Sandaracinus amylolyticus: one gene and its partner. The protein of the gene in region 2 interacts with the protein of the main gene of each other region in a pairwise test. Links are inferred from orthologs where the notes say so. Each region holds a gene or a part of one and is shown on either strand. Other genes may lie near its edges.

Evidence for each region. The genes of interacting proteins can lie anywhere in the genome.
Region 1: the proteins of DB32_RS11860 (region 2) and DB32_RS41645 interact in binary tests that used the Escherichia coli proteins (3 or more experiments, as listed by UniProt). The link is inferred for Sandaracinus amylolyticus from one-to-one orthologs.

The regions. Positions count from the first base shown.
Region 1 is NZ_CP011125.1:9,829,155-9,833,452, forward strand. What follows is about bases 1-3,000. They hold DB32_RS41645 (TlpA family protein disulfide reductase), read right to left. Parts: upstream 1,783-3,000; coding sequence 1,219-1,782; downstream 1-1,218. Other genes in these bases: DB32_RS41635 (hypothetical protein), read left to right, coding at 1-252; DB32_RS41640 (Fic family protein), read right to left, coding at 259-1,110; DB32_RS41650 (sensor histidine kinase), read right to left, coding at 1,779-3,000. Also shown: more of DB32_RS41650, read right to left, coding at 3,001-3,362; DB32_RS41655 (hypothetical protein), read right to left, coding at 3,359-4,000; DB32_RS41660 (BamA/TamA family outer membrane protein), read right to left, coding at 3,997-4,298. UniProt on the Escherichia coli protein: Involved in disulfide bond formation. Catalyzes a late, reductive step in the assembly of periplasmic c-type cytochromes, probably the reduction of disulfide bonds of the apocytochrome c to allow covalent linkage with the heme.
Region 2 is NZ_CP011125.1:2,834,919-2,842,382, forward strand. Bases 2,009-4,796 are described here. They hold DB32_RS11860 (protein-disulfide reductase DsbD family protein), read right to left. Parts: upstream 4,137-4,796; coding sequence 2,880-4,136; downstream 2,009-2,879. Other genes in these bases: DB32_RS11850 (hypothetical protein), read right to left, coding at 2,009-2,025; DB32_RS11855 (AAA family ATPase), read right to left, coding at 2,122-2,592; DB32_RS11865 (HzsA-related protein), read left to right, coding at 4,401-4,796. Also shown: DB32_RS11840 (helix-turn-helix domain-containing protein), read right to left, coding at 1-442; DB32_RS11845 (DUF6223 family protein), read left to right, coding at 455-976; more of DB32_RS11850, read right to left, coding at 1,231-2,008; more of DB32_RS11865, read left to right, coding at 4,797-6,680; DB32_RS11870 (HEAT repeat domain-containing protein), read left to right, coding at 6,708-7,464. UniProt on the Escherichia coli protein: Required to facilitate the formation of correct disulfide bonds in some periplasmic proteins and for the assembly of the periplasmic c-type cytochromes.

The sequences.
Region 1 (4,298 bases), 7.0 Mb from region 2 along the record:
GTCCCCGATCGCCTACCGCTCGGCGGCCGCGTGCTCTCGCTCTTGCGTCGCGGCAGCGCGAAGGTGCGCGGCCACGGCGAGCACCTGCCGCCCCACGGCCCGAAGGCGCGCTTCACGATCCTCCACGACGCGGGCGGCCGCGTCGCGATGGTGATCGACTTCGAGGGCGCGCCGCGCCTCACGCTCGTCGGTGATCGCGTCGAGCGCGCGCTGATCGACGTGCTGCCCGGCGGCGAGCGCGGGCCCGAGTAGGCCCGCTCAGCGCTTCTTCGCGCCCGCGGCCTTCTTGCGCGGCTTGGGCGCGGGCTCCTCGACCGGCGCGGGCGGCGCGATGGTCTCGAAGTAGCGGATCGCGCTCTCCATCGAGCTCATCAGCGCCTCGCGCACCACGGTCGCGAGCGCGTTGTCGTTCGTCTTGAGCGCGTCGTAGTAACGCTGGCGCTCGGTCGCGTGGATGATCGCGGGCGGGAACCCGTTCTGCAGCAGGATCAGGTTGCCGACGAGGCGCGCGACCTTCCCGCTGTGCTTGGGGAACGGGTAGATGTGCAGCAGCTGGAAGTGCGCCTTCGCCGCGAGCCGCACCGGGTGCGTGGTGCGCTTCGTCTCCGCGGCGTTCACCCACTGCGTGAACTGGCGCAGCTTGTAGCTGATCTTGTCGGGCGTCGCGATCTCGTGGAAGTACAGCCGGTGGATCGGCATGTCCTTCCGGTACGCCGGAGGCTTCTTGCCCTCGACCTCCTCGGGCGCGAGGCACACGTAGAGGTCCTTCAGCGTGTCGAGGTCGATCTTGAGCTTCTTGCGCGTCGCCATCTCGCGCACGAGGTCGACCGAGGCCTTGTTCTGTCGGATCTCGTCGAACGTCGGGACGAGCGACGCATCGGCGGGCGGCTGGCCCTGCAGCGCGGCGTGCAGCTCGGGGATCGAGTAGACGACGCCTTCGAGCGCGCTGTCGTGGTGGATCCACGAGAGGTCGAGCTTGAAGTTGTAGTCCTTGCGCGCGTCCTCGGGGGCCGCCGCGTAGAGGCGCTGCAGGACCACGAGACGCTCGTCGAGCTTCTGCGCCTGCTGCTGGAGGCGCGTGAATTCGGCCCCGGGGTTCTGCGACGACATGGCGTGGCTGCTCATCCAGGCTCGGAAAGACCCACGCGAACCAAAGGGCCCGCGGCCCGGCAAAGATACCAGCGGACCACAACCCGGGCAAGCCGACGAAATTGACGTTCAGGGGTTTTCCGCAAGCAATTCGCGGATATGCGCGTCGAGGTCGGACTCGTCGGGCACTCCGACCTCGACTCGGCGCACCACCCCGCGCCGGTCGATCAGCACCAGCGTGGGGAGCGACTCGACGCCGTACGCGGCCTGCATCTGATAGTGCTCGTCGTGGAGCGTGGGAAATCCCGAGCGAAGCGCGCGATGCGCGCGCTCGACGAACGTGCGCGTCTGGTTCGCTTCCACGTTCACGCCCAGCGTGACCAGCCCCGCGTCGGCGTGGGTCGCGGCGAGGCGCGACAGGATCGGGATCGACGCGCGGCACGGCGGGCACCAGCTCGCCCAGAAGTCCAGGATCACCGGGCGCCCGCGCAGCGACTCGAGCGACACCCGATCTTCGCTCTCCGCGCCCTCGCCTGCGACGATGCGCCCCTCGAGCGGCGGCGCGGGCTGCGACATCAAGGGGCTCTCGTGCGGGAACAGCGTCTGCGCGAGCCACGCGCCGAGCACCAGGAGCACGAAGCCGAAGCCGAGGGCGCGCAGGATCGTGCGCGTCGTGGGTCCACCGTCGCTCATCTCGTTCCTTCGCTGCTGCTGCTGCGCTCGAGCGGCAGGCGGATGCGGAACGCCGCGCCGCCCTCCTTCGCTTCGTCGCACGAGATCGTGCCGCCGTGCTCGAGCACGACCTTCTTCACGATCGCGAGGCCCAGGCCGGTGCCCTCCTCGCGCGTCGTGTAGTACGGGTCGAACACTCGCTCGCGCGCGCCCGGCGGCACCCCGGGGCCGTCGTCGCGCACCTCGAGGAGCGCGTCGTCGCCCTCGCGTCGCGCCGCGACGATCACCGCGCTCCCCGGGCCGCCGCGCGCGCGGCTCGAGACCGTCGCCTGCACCGCGTTGCGCACCAGGTTGTCGAGGCAGCGTCGCAGCATCTGGGCATCGATCACGACGGGGAGCGGCACGTCGGGATCGATGTCGAGCCGCACGCTCGGGATCGGGAGCCCCGGGCGCGGGGCCTCGCCTTCCGACGCCATCGCCGCGGCGTCGACGCCCTTCGCGAAGTCGCGCGCCAGCGCGCGCAGATCCGCGGGCGCGAGCTCCGGCGTGGGCAGTCGCGCGAACTCGCCGAACTCCTTCACCAGGCGGCGCAGCGTCGTGATCTCTTCCTCGACGATGTCGCGCACGTCGTCGAGGGTGCGGCGATAACGCGCGTCCTCGCCGCGGTAGCTCTGGTGGAGCTGCTGCACCGCGAGCTGGATCGGCGTCAGCGGGTTCTTGATCTCGTGGGCGAGGCGGCGCGCCATCTCCTGCCACGCGCCGACGCGCTGCAGGTACTCGATGCGATCGCGCGAGGTGCGGATGTCGCGGACCATCGCGTTGAACGCGCGGGTGAGCTCGCCGACCTCGTCGGCCTCGTCGGTCGGGACCTCGACGGTGAGATCACCGCCGCCGACCCGCTGGGTCGCGTCCGCGAGCACCACGATGCGCCGGGTGACGCGCCGCGAGACCACGATGCCGATCGCGAGCGCCACCACCGCGACGCTCAGCAAGAGCGCGATGTAGACCGCGAGGTAGAAGCCCGCGACGTACGACGTGCTCGCCTCGAGGTGGCGGAACACCTCCACGACCTCGCCCGCGCGCTGGTACGCGAGGAACGGCTCGTTCGGGGCGGCGACCGTCACCCGCACCGTCACGTGCTGCAGCGCGGGATCCGCCGTGCGCTCGAAGTCGCGCTCGAGCAGGAGGTGGCGGTAGTGATCGGGGTCGAGATCGCGAGCCGATGCCGCGAGCACCGCACCGTCGTCGTCGACGATCTCGATCGCCGCGAGGTGCTCGTGGCGCGCCAGCGCGGCGTCGAGCACGTCGCGCGCGACGTTCGCGTCCTCCGCGCGCAGCGCGTCGACGAGGCGATAGTCGTACGCCACCGCGTCGGCGCTGCGCTCGGCATCGGCGCGCATCGCGACGAGGTACTCGTGGTAGGTCTCGAGGCTCGCCTCGAGCTGGCGCCGCACCCGCGGGTTCACCCCGACGCGATACGACTCCGCGAGCACGCCGCGCCCCAGCACCAGCGCGCCGATCAGCGGCACGAACGCGACCGCGGCGATCACCGCGAGCACGCGTCGCTCGAACCGGCCGAGCCGCAGCGGGCTCTTGGTCATGGCACCCGCACCTCGGCGGCCGAGCGATAGCGGATCGTGCGCTCCGCCTCGCCGATGCGGCGGTTCACGAAGAGCGACACGAACGAGCCGAAGAACGCGTCGCCCTCGACCCCTGCGCCGTCGGGGCGCGCGAGCCAGCGGCGGATGCGGTGCACGGTGTCCGGCGAGAGCGGGTTCAGCTCGACGATCGCCGCGAGCCACACGCTCTGCCCGCGCGACGGAGCCCAGTCGCGCGCGCGGCCGACGCGCAGCGCGCGCAGATCGAGGCACGCGTCGATCACCTGCTCGACGCTCCGCATCGTCTCGCTGCGATCCGACGACTCGGTCTGGATCTGCACGCGATAGGTGAGGCCCCACGGGTCGTGGGTGATGCGGCAAGAGCGCACGCCGATCGCGATCGGTGTCGTGCTCTCGCCCTGGAACGCGTAGACGCGCGTCACCAGCGTCTGGGGCAGCCCGCTCGACAACCGGCGGCGCAGCGCGGCGTCCGCGAGATCGCTCGCCTCGGCGTCGACGTGCGCGGCGCCGGCCTCGAAGCGCACCGGCATCGCACGGCGCGCGATCGACTCGTCCTGCGCGTGCACCAGCGAGGGCGCGAGCAGCAGCATCGCGAGCGCGATGAGGGCGCGCGCGATCACAGCGAGACGAACCCCACGAGCGTCGAGAACGCGAGCTGGAACACGCCGACCGAGGTGTCGAGACGGATGCCGACGTCGAACGTGAGATCGATCGGGACGCTGATCGGGTAGCCCGGGATCGGGCGGGTGAACATGTCGGTGTCGGCGAGCGCGTAGAGGCCGACGTCGACGAAGCCGAAGAGCGCGCGCACCGCGTCGTTGGGGCGGACGATCAGGAACGTGTACTCGACGTCGACGCGCGCCCCGAGCTGCGCGAACCGGAGCTCGGCGATCGCGGTGCCCAGCAGGTTCGGCGGCG
Region 2 (7,464 bases):
CGAGGATGCGGAACCGATCGCGCACGGTCCTCGCGCCGCACAGCCGCTCGCGCAGCTCGATCGCCGACGCGCCCCACAGCGCGTCGAGATCGACGTGTCGGTCGGCGAGCTCCCCGAGCGCGGCCCCGAAGAAGGGCCACGCGCCGCCGGGCCGGAAGTGGATCCCGACCGCCGACGTGTGCTCGCGCCCTTCGGCGAGGAACGGGCGACCGTGCGCGCCCGAGACCACCGCGCCCGAGAAGCGACGGCACACGTCGGAGCCGGCGTCGTAGATGCGGCGCTCGTCCTCGTCGAGATGGATGACGAGCGAGAGCGTGCCGCTCGGCAGGATGCTCCCGCGCCCCGAGGACGGCGCGTCGGGGAGCGCCCAGAAGTACTCCACGAGCGGCGCGAGCGGCCCCACCGGCGTGTGGATCTCGTACGGCTTGGGCGCGCCGCGCATCGCACCGAGCCATTGGGCCCGCTCGCCCGAGGCCGCAACGCGCGGGGTTCAAATCCATCCAATCCGCGCGCCGCTGCGGGCGGTACGTCGGTGCGCATGCAGACCCTCCACCGTCCGGCTCCGACGAGCCGGGTTTTGGTCCTCGTGCGCGCCGCGCTCGTCTCCGCCGCGCTCCTCGCGTGGCATGCGGCGCCTGCCGCGGCACAGGCTGCCGCGGGCGTGATCGCGACCGGCTCCGGGCGCGCCGGCGCGACGGTCGCCGCGCTGATCGCGCTCGCGTCGGTGATCACCGGCGGGTGGGCGACGGCGCGCGCCCACGGGCGGCTCGCGCGCGGCCACGCACGCGACGGAGCGATCGTCGCGCTCGTGCTCGCGGTGATCGGGATGGCGCTCGCGGCGCTGCACCTGGCCACCTCGACGGGCGCGGTCGGCACCGGCAATGGGCGTGGCGGCGCGATCGTCGGCGTGGTGCTCGGGGTGATCGGCCTCGCGCTCGGGCAGCGCGCGCTCGCCCGCTCTGTCCGCACCGGGTGACCCTGAGCTGGGGGCGCGCCGCCAGACGAAATCGTCAGAAAGGTCGGTGTCGGCACCCTCCGCCAGACGAAATCGTCAGAAAGGTCGGTGTCGACACCCTCCGCCAGACGAAATCGTCAGAAAGGTCGGTGTCGACACCCTCCGCCAGACGAAATCGTCAGAAAGGTCGGTGTCGACACCCTCCGCCAGACGAAATCGTCAGAAAGGTCGGTGTCGACACCCTCCGCCAGACGAACTCGTCAGAAAGGTCGGTGTCAGCCGCTCGGCTGCTCTCCGCCGCTCGGCGCGCGCCGCTGCGGGGCGGCGCGCACGCTGAAGAGCGAGGGGAAGAGCTCGTCGGGCTTGCTGTTCCGGTACATCGCGATGCCGAAGAGCCGGATCGGCTCGTAGGTCGTCGCCAGCACCCCGTACGAGCGGTTCACCGCGTCGGCCCAGGTGTGGTCGGTCGAAACGCCGAGCGCCGAGACGACGCGCGCCGCGAGCGAGCGGGCGCGGTCGACGTCGCCGGCGCGGTAGCGCAGCGTGTCGGCGGCGAGCGCGTCGGCGTGGGCGTCGTAGAGGGTCGCGAGCCGGCCGAGGTCGCTCGCGAGGTCGAGGTAGCCGACCCCGCTCACGATCGCGGCGAGCTCGCGCATCGCGGTCTCGTCGTCGGCGAGCACGTAGGTGACGACGCGGATCATCGTGGTCTTCAGCGCGGTGGCGTCGGCGACGAGCGCGGTGGGCAGCATCGCGTCGGGCGTGGTCGCGTCCTTGGTCTCGCGCTGCACCGCCGCGTGCCAGAGCGCCCAGGCCGCGGGCCCGAGGCGGTCGACGAGCTCGGCGGGCAGCTCCTTCTCGACGTGGCGGAAGCGCTGGCGCATCGGCGGCTCGGCGATGCGGCGCGCGATGCCGAGGGCGAGCACCGCGACCTCGCGGAGGTCGAGGCGCGGCGCGACGTCGACGGTCTCGCCAAGCGCGCGCCGGGCTGATGCGAGCGAAGCGAACGCGCCTTCGCCGAGCTTCGCGTCGTACTGGATGGAGTCGTCAGGGGTCTTCTTGCGGGTGGCCATGCGCGGACGCTCTCACCGCCGGTCGCGTGCGCGCTAGCCCCGCACGAGGATGTCGCGCGCAGCGGCTCGTGCGGGCAGCCGCAGGTGATCTGGCCGTCACGAGCGGTCGCGGAGGTGCTTCCAGTAGCGTTCGGGCGACGAGAGCACGCCGCTCGTGATCTCGTAGTGCGACGTGTCCTCGAGCCGGACGTCGCGCAGCGAGCCACCGTCGAAGCTCACGATCTGCGCGCCGGGGAACGTCATCAGGATCGGCGAGTGCGTCGCGATCAGGAGCTGCGTCGAGCCGTCTTCGACGAGGTCCCACATGCGCGCGAGCAGCGCGAGCTGCCGCTGCGGCGAGAGCGCCGACTCGGGCTCGTCCATCAGGTAGAGCCCGCCTCCGAGGCGGCTCGTCAGCATCGCGAGGAACGCCTCGCCGTGCGAGCGTCGCAGCAGCGTCTTGCCGCCGTAGCTCGCGTACGGATCGCCCCGGAAGTCGGGATCGTCCTCGCGCGCTTCGAGCAGCTCGGCGAAGTGCGCGACGTGCTCGGCGCGGAAGAAATAGAGATCGCGCGGCGAGCGCGTCATCGAAGGGACGAGCGCGGTCGCGAGCAGCGCACCGTCGTCGGGCGCGTGCTCGTCGGCGAGCTCGGTGCGACCGCCCCCCGCCACCGGCAGTCGCAGGAGCGCCGCGATCGCTTCGAGCAGCGTGCTCTTGCCCGAGCCGTTCTCTCCGACGAAGAACGTCACAGGCGCGCGCAGCTCGAGGTCGAGCGCTGGCACGAAGGGGAGGTCGAAGGGAAACGCGTCCCAGCCGGGAACGCGATCCGGTCGGATGCGAACGCGTCGGAGATACGGCGCGAACGCGGCGCCGCTCACTGCACCTGCTGCATCAGCGACAGGAACTCCTCGGCCTCGACGAACTGCGTCACGCGGTGCACCTCGCGGCCGTCGCTCGCGTGCAGCACGACGAGCGGCAGACCGCGCTGCGCGTACTGGCGCAGCAGCGCGCGCTTCTCGGGCGTGTCCTGGCCGGGCGAGAGGTCGACGTGCACCGCGACGAAGCGCGAGCCCTCCTCGACGACGCGCGGATCGGTGAACGTGTTGCGCTCGAGCTCGCCGCACGCCTGGCACCACGACGCGCCGAAGTCGACGATGTACGGGCGACCCTGATCGCGCGCTTCCGCGACCGCCGCCTGGAAGTCCTCGCGCCACGTCAGGCCCTCGCCGCCGGTGCCGCTCAGCGTCGGCGTCAGCACCCACGCGAGCGTCGCGAACGAGCCCACCGTCGTCAGCACGATGCCGAGCGCCTTGCGCCCGCGCACCGCGTTGCTCGGCTCGTGGAAGTCGAGGTGCACCGCGCCCACCGCCAGCCCGATCGCCGCCACGCCGAGCGCGATCGCCAGCACCAGCCACGAGCGCTCGAACGCGTCCATCAGCCCGGGGATCAGGTCCTTGATCCAGTAGAGCGCCATCACGCAGAGCACGATGCCGAAGACGCTCTTGACCATCTCCATCCACCGGCCGCTCTTCGGGAGCGACACCGCGAAGGTGCCGACCACCCAGAACAGCGTGCCGAGGCCGAGCGCGTAGACGAACATCGCGCCCGCGCCGATCCCGACGTTTCCGGTGTTGCCGATCCACGCGAGCAGCGCGAGCAGCGCGGGACCGGTGCACGGCGTCGCGATCAGCGCCATCGCGAAGCCGAGCGCGAACGCGCCCTTCATGCCGATGCCGCCGACACCCGCGAGCCTGTTCTGCAGCGCGGGCGGCAGGTTGAGCTCGTAGAGGCCAAACATCGCGAGCGCGAGCGCCACGAAGAGCACCGCGAACCCGATCAGCACGACGGGGTAGTTCAGCCACTCGCCGAAGAAGCCGCCCGAGACCGCGCTGAACACGCCGAGCGGCGTCATCAGCGCGCACATGCCGAGCACGTACGACGTCGAGAGCATCGCGCCCTCGACCTTCGTCTTCGCTTGGCGGGCGCCGAACACCGAGACGGTGATCGCGATCATCGGGTACACGCACGGCGTGAGCGCCGTGCCGAGGCCGACCACGTAGATGAGGGGAAGGGCGACGAGCCAGTTCCCCGAGCTCAGCGCGGCCTCGAACTCCGCGGCGACGTCGAACATCGCGCCGAGTATAGGGAACCCGGTCGTCCTCACCAGGACGTGATGCGAGACCACACGGGGGCTCGCGACCCCGACCTCCGCCCCCGCGGGGTCGCCGCCCCACGTGTCGCCCACTCTCCGTCGAGGTCGGGATCACGAGCGAGCATCGGTACTTACGCGATGCGTGGCGCCGTGGATCGAGCGTTGCACATTGCCCCGCCCGACGACGGCCGACCCCGGGCGGGGCGGCGCTCCCAGAAGGACCGGCGGCACATGGAGGCGGGCATGCGGAACGGGTGGTGGTCGCGCGCGGGGACGCTCTGCAGCGCGATGGTGCTCAGCGGCGTGCTCGTCGCGCTGACGGGCTGCGGCGGGGGCGGCGGCGACAGCGCGCTCCCCGGCGTCCAAGCCCTGGTCTTCGTGCAGCGCGCGTACGAGCGCGACGACCTCTCGCACGACGTCGCGAGCGGCTCGGGCCAGGTCATCGACTACCAGCGCTACACGCCGGGCGGCGCGGTGATGGTGCTCGAGCCTCCGACGCCCGACGGCACGCTGCGCAACCTGACCGAGGGCTTCGAGGGCGTCGACGTCAACGGCCTCGACCTGTCGTTCGACGCGCGTCGCGTGGTCTTCTCGATGCGCCACGCGGACGACGACCACTACCACGTGTACGTGACGAACGTGGACGGCACCGGCGAGGTGCGTCAGCTGACGTTCGGCGACTGGGACGACATCCGCCCGATCTTCGTGCCCGGCGATCGCATCGCGTTCGTGACGAACGAGCCGTACACGGTGATGGGGACGCGCGCCGACGAGTACAACCACGGCCGCGCCGTCACGCAGATCGCGACGGTGTCGATCGACGGCGGCGACGCGGATCGCCGGCTCTGCGCGCACAACCTGTCGCACAGCGCGGATCCGTTCCTCGTCACCGACGGCGAGAACGCGGGGCAGATCGGGTTCTCGCGCTGGGAGCACCTCGGCCCCGTCAACGACGTGAAGCTGTTCCGCATGAACCCCGACTGCTCCGGCATGGAGGCGATCGCGGGCCAGTTCAACCGCGGCGCGGGGGACAACGCGGACTTCAACTCGCTGGTGCAGGCGACCGAGATCGCGCCCGGTCAGTACCTCGCGATCGGCACGAGCCGCAGCCGCACCATCCAGTCGGGCGCGGTGATCCGCATCGACGCGCGCGCTCGCGAGGGCCGCGACCCGCTGCGCATCGACGTGCAGCAGGCGACGTTCGAGAACCTCACGCCGCTGGTCCCGACCGAGAGCGAGAGCCCGCCGAGCGGTGTCGGTCGTTACCGCCACCCGCGCGCGATCGCGGGCTTCGAGGGCCAGGTGCTGGTGTCGTGGTCGGACGGCGACGTCAACGATCGCAACGAGCTCGCGGGCACCGCGCCGCAGTTCGGCATCTACCTCTACGACGTCGAGAGCGGCCGCCGCACGCTCGTGTACGACGACCCGGAGCTCTGGGACGTGTACGCGATGCCGGTGATGCCGCGCGAAGAGCCGGCCGTGATCCCGTCGACGGTGAGCGGTGCGTTCGAGCCCGCGCGTCCGGCGGTGATCGGCTCGATCGACGTCGCGGAGACCTCGCTCGGCGAGACCGTGCGCGGCGCGCAGTTCGGCGAGGGCGTGTCGCTCCACGACGCGCTGCTCGAGGCGACGCACGTGCGCATCATCGAGGGCTTCAGCTCGGAGATCGGCGCGGTCGGTCAGTTCGGCCTGACGATGCACGAGGGCGCGGCGATCCTCGGTGAGACGCCGGTCTACGAGGACGGCAGCTGGAGCGCCCAGGTGCCCGCGTACCTGCCGTACCACCTGCAGCCGATCGATCGCTTCGGCCTGGCGATCCGCAACCAGATGCTGTGGATCCAGGCGATGCCCGGCGAGTCGCGCCAGTGCGGTGGCTGCCACAGCTCGCGCGCCGGTGAGGTCATCCCGCGCATGGGCGCGACGACGGTCGCGCAGTCGGTCGGCCCGGATACGTCGACGTTCCGCCCGATCCCCGATCGCGTCGAGCTGCCCTGGGCGGGCGCGGCGAGCGTGCAGAACGTGCAGGACGTGCTCGATCGCAACTGCGTCGGCTGCCACGACGGCGGCGCGAGCGATCCCTTCGCCGGTCAGACGTACACGGTGAACGTCACGACGATGGAGGGCGAGATGATGACGTTCGAGATCCCGTATCTCGATCTGTCGAGCCGCCCGATCAGCACGTACTACGAGCGCGAGGTCGTGACCTATCCGGCGTCGTACGTGTCGCTGCTCTACCCGAGCGCGATGATGGGCGACTCGGTGGCGACGGGCATGGTCGCGCCCGAGTGGATCGTCCCCGGCGACGCGCGCGGCAGCCGCCTCGTCGAGGTGATGAACGCGGTGGACGAGGCCGGCGCGCGCGCGTGGAACGACGACGCGCACCCGCTGCACCCGGAGGACCAGGGCGTGACGGTGTCGCGCGAGGATCGCCTCGTGCTGATCCGCGCGGCGGACCTCGGCGGTCAGTACTACTCGCGCTGGAACGTGGACGGCGCGGGCAGCTGGGCGGGCACCGAGTACTGAGCTCGAAGCAGGAAGAAGAGGCACATCATGAAGACGATCATCAAGCTCTTCGTCCTCGCCGCGATGCTGGTGGGCCCCGTCGCGAGCGCCTCGGCGCAGGCGACCGGCTCGCCGGACTTCAGGCCGTACTCGCGTGAGGGCGAGATCAGCCCGCACACCCAGGCGCCGACGCGCGAGCAGCTCATGAACGCGATCGACGTCGCGCGCAGGAGCTCGCCGGTCGCGCTGCAGACGCTGCTCGAGTACGGCGAGCGCGTCGAGTGCCACGAGTGCGTGCCGCTGCTCGAGCAGCGCATGCTCGATCCGCGCGAGGACGCGCGGGTGCGCGAGATGGCCGCGTGGTGGCTGCGCCGTCGCCCGTTCGGGTTCGGCGCGATCATGGCGGAGACGCGCGCGGTGCTCGAGAGCGATCCCGATCCCGCGCGCCGCGCGGTGGCGGCGGACGCGATCGGCGAGTTCATGGATCCGCACGGCGTCGCGCACCTCGGTCGCGCGCTGACGAACGACGCGGACGTGCGGGTGCGCGTCGCGGCGGTGCGTGGCCTCGCGCGCATCAACTCGTCCGCGTCGCTGCCGTTCCTCTCGCAGGCCCTCGCGGACGCGAACGTCGAGGTGCAGGACGCGGCGCTGCGCGTGGTGCTGCACGTGAACTTCTTCCGCGACCACGAGGCGCTGCTGCCGCTGCTCGCGAGCGAGGAAGGATCGATCCGTCGTCGCGCGGCGCTCGTGATCGGCACGATGGACGTCGAGGCCGCGGTGCCCGCGCTCGCCGCGATGGTGAGCG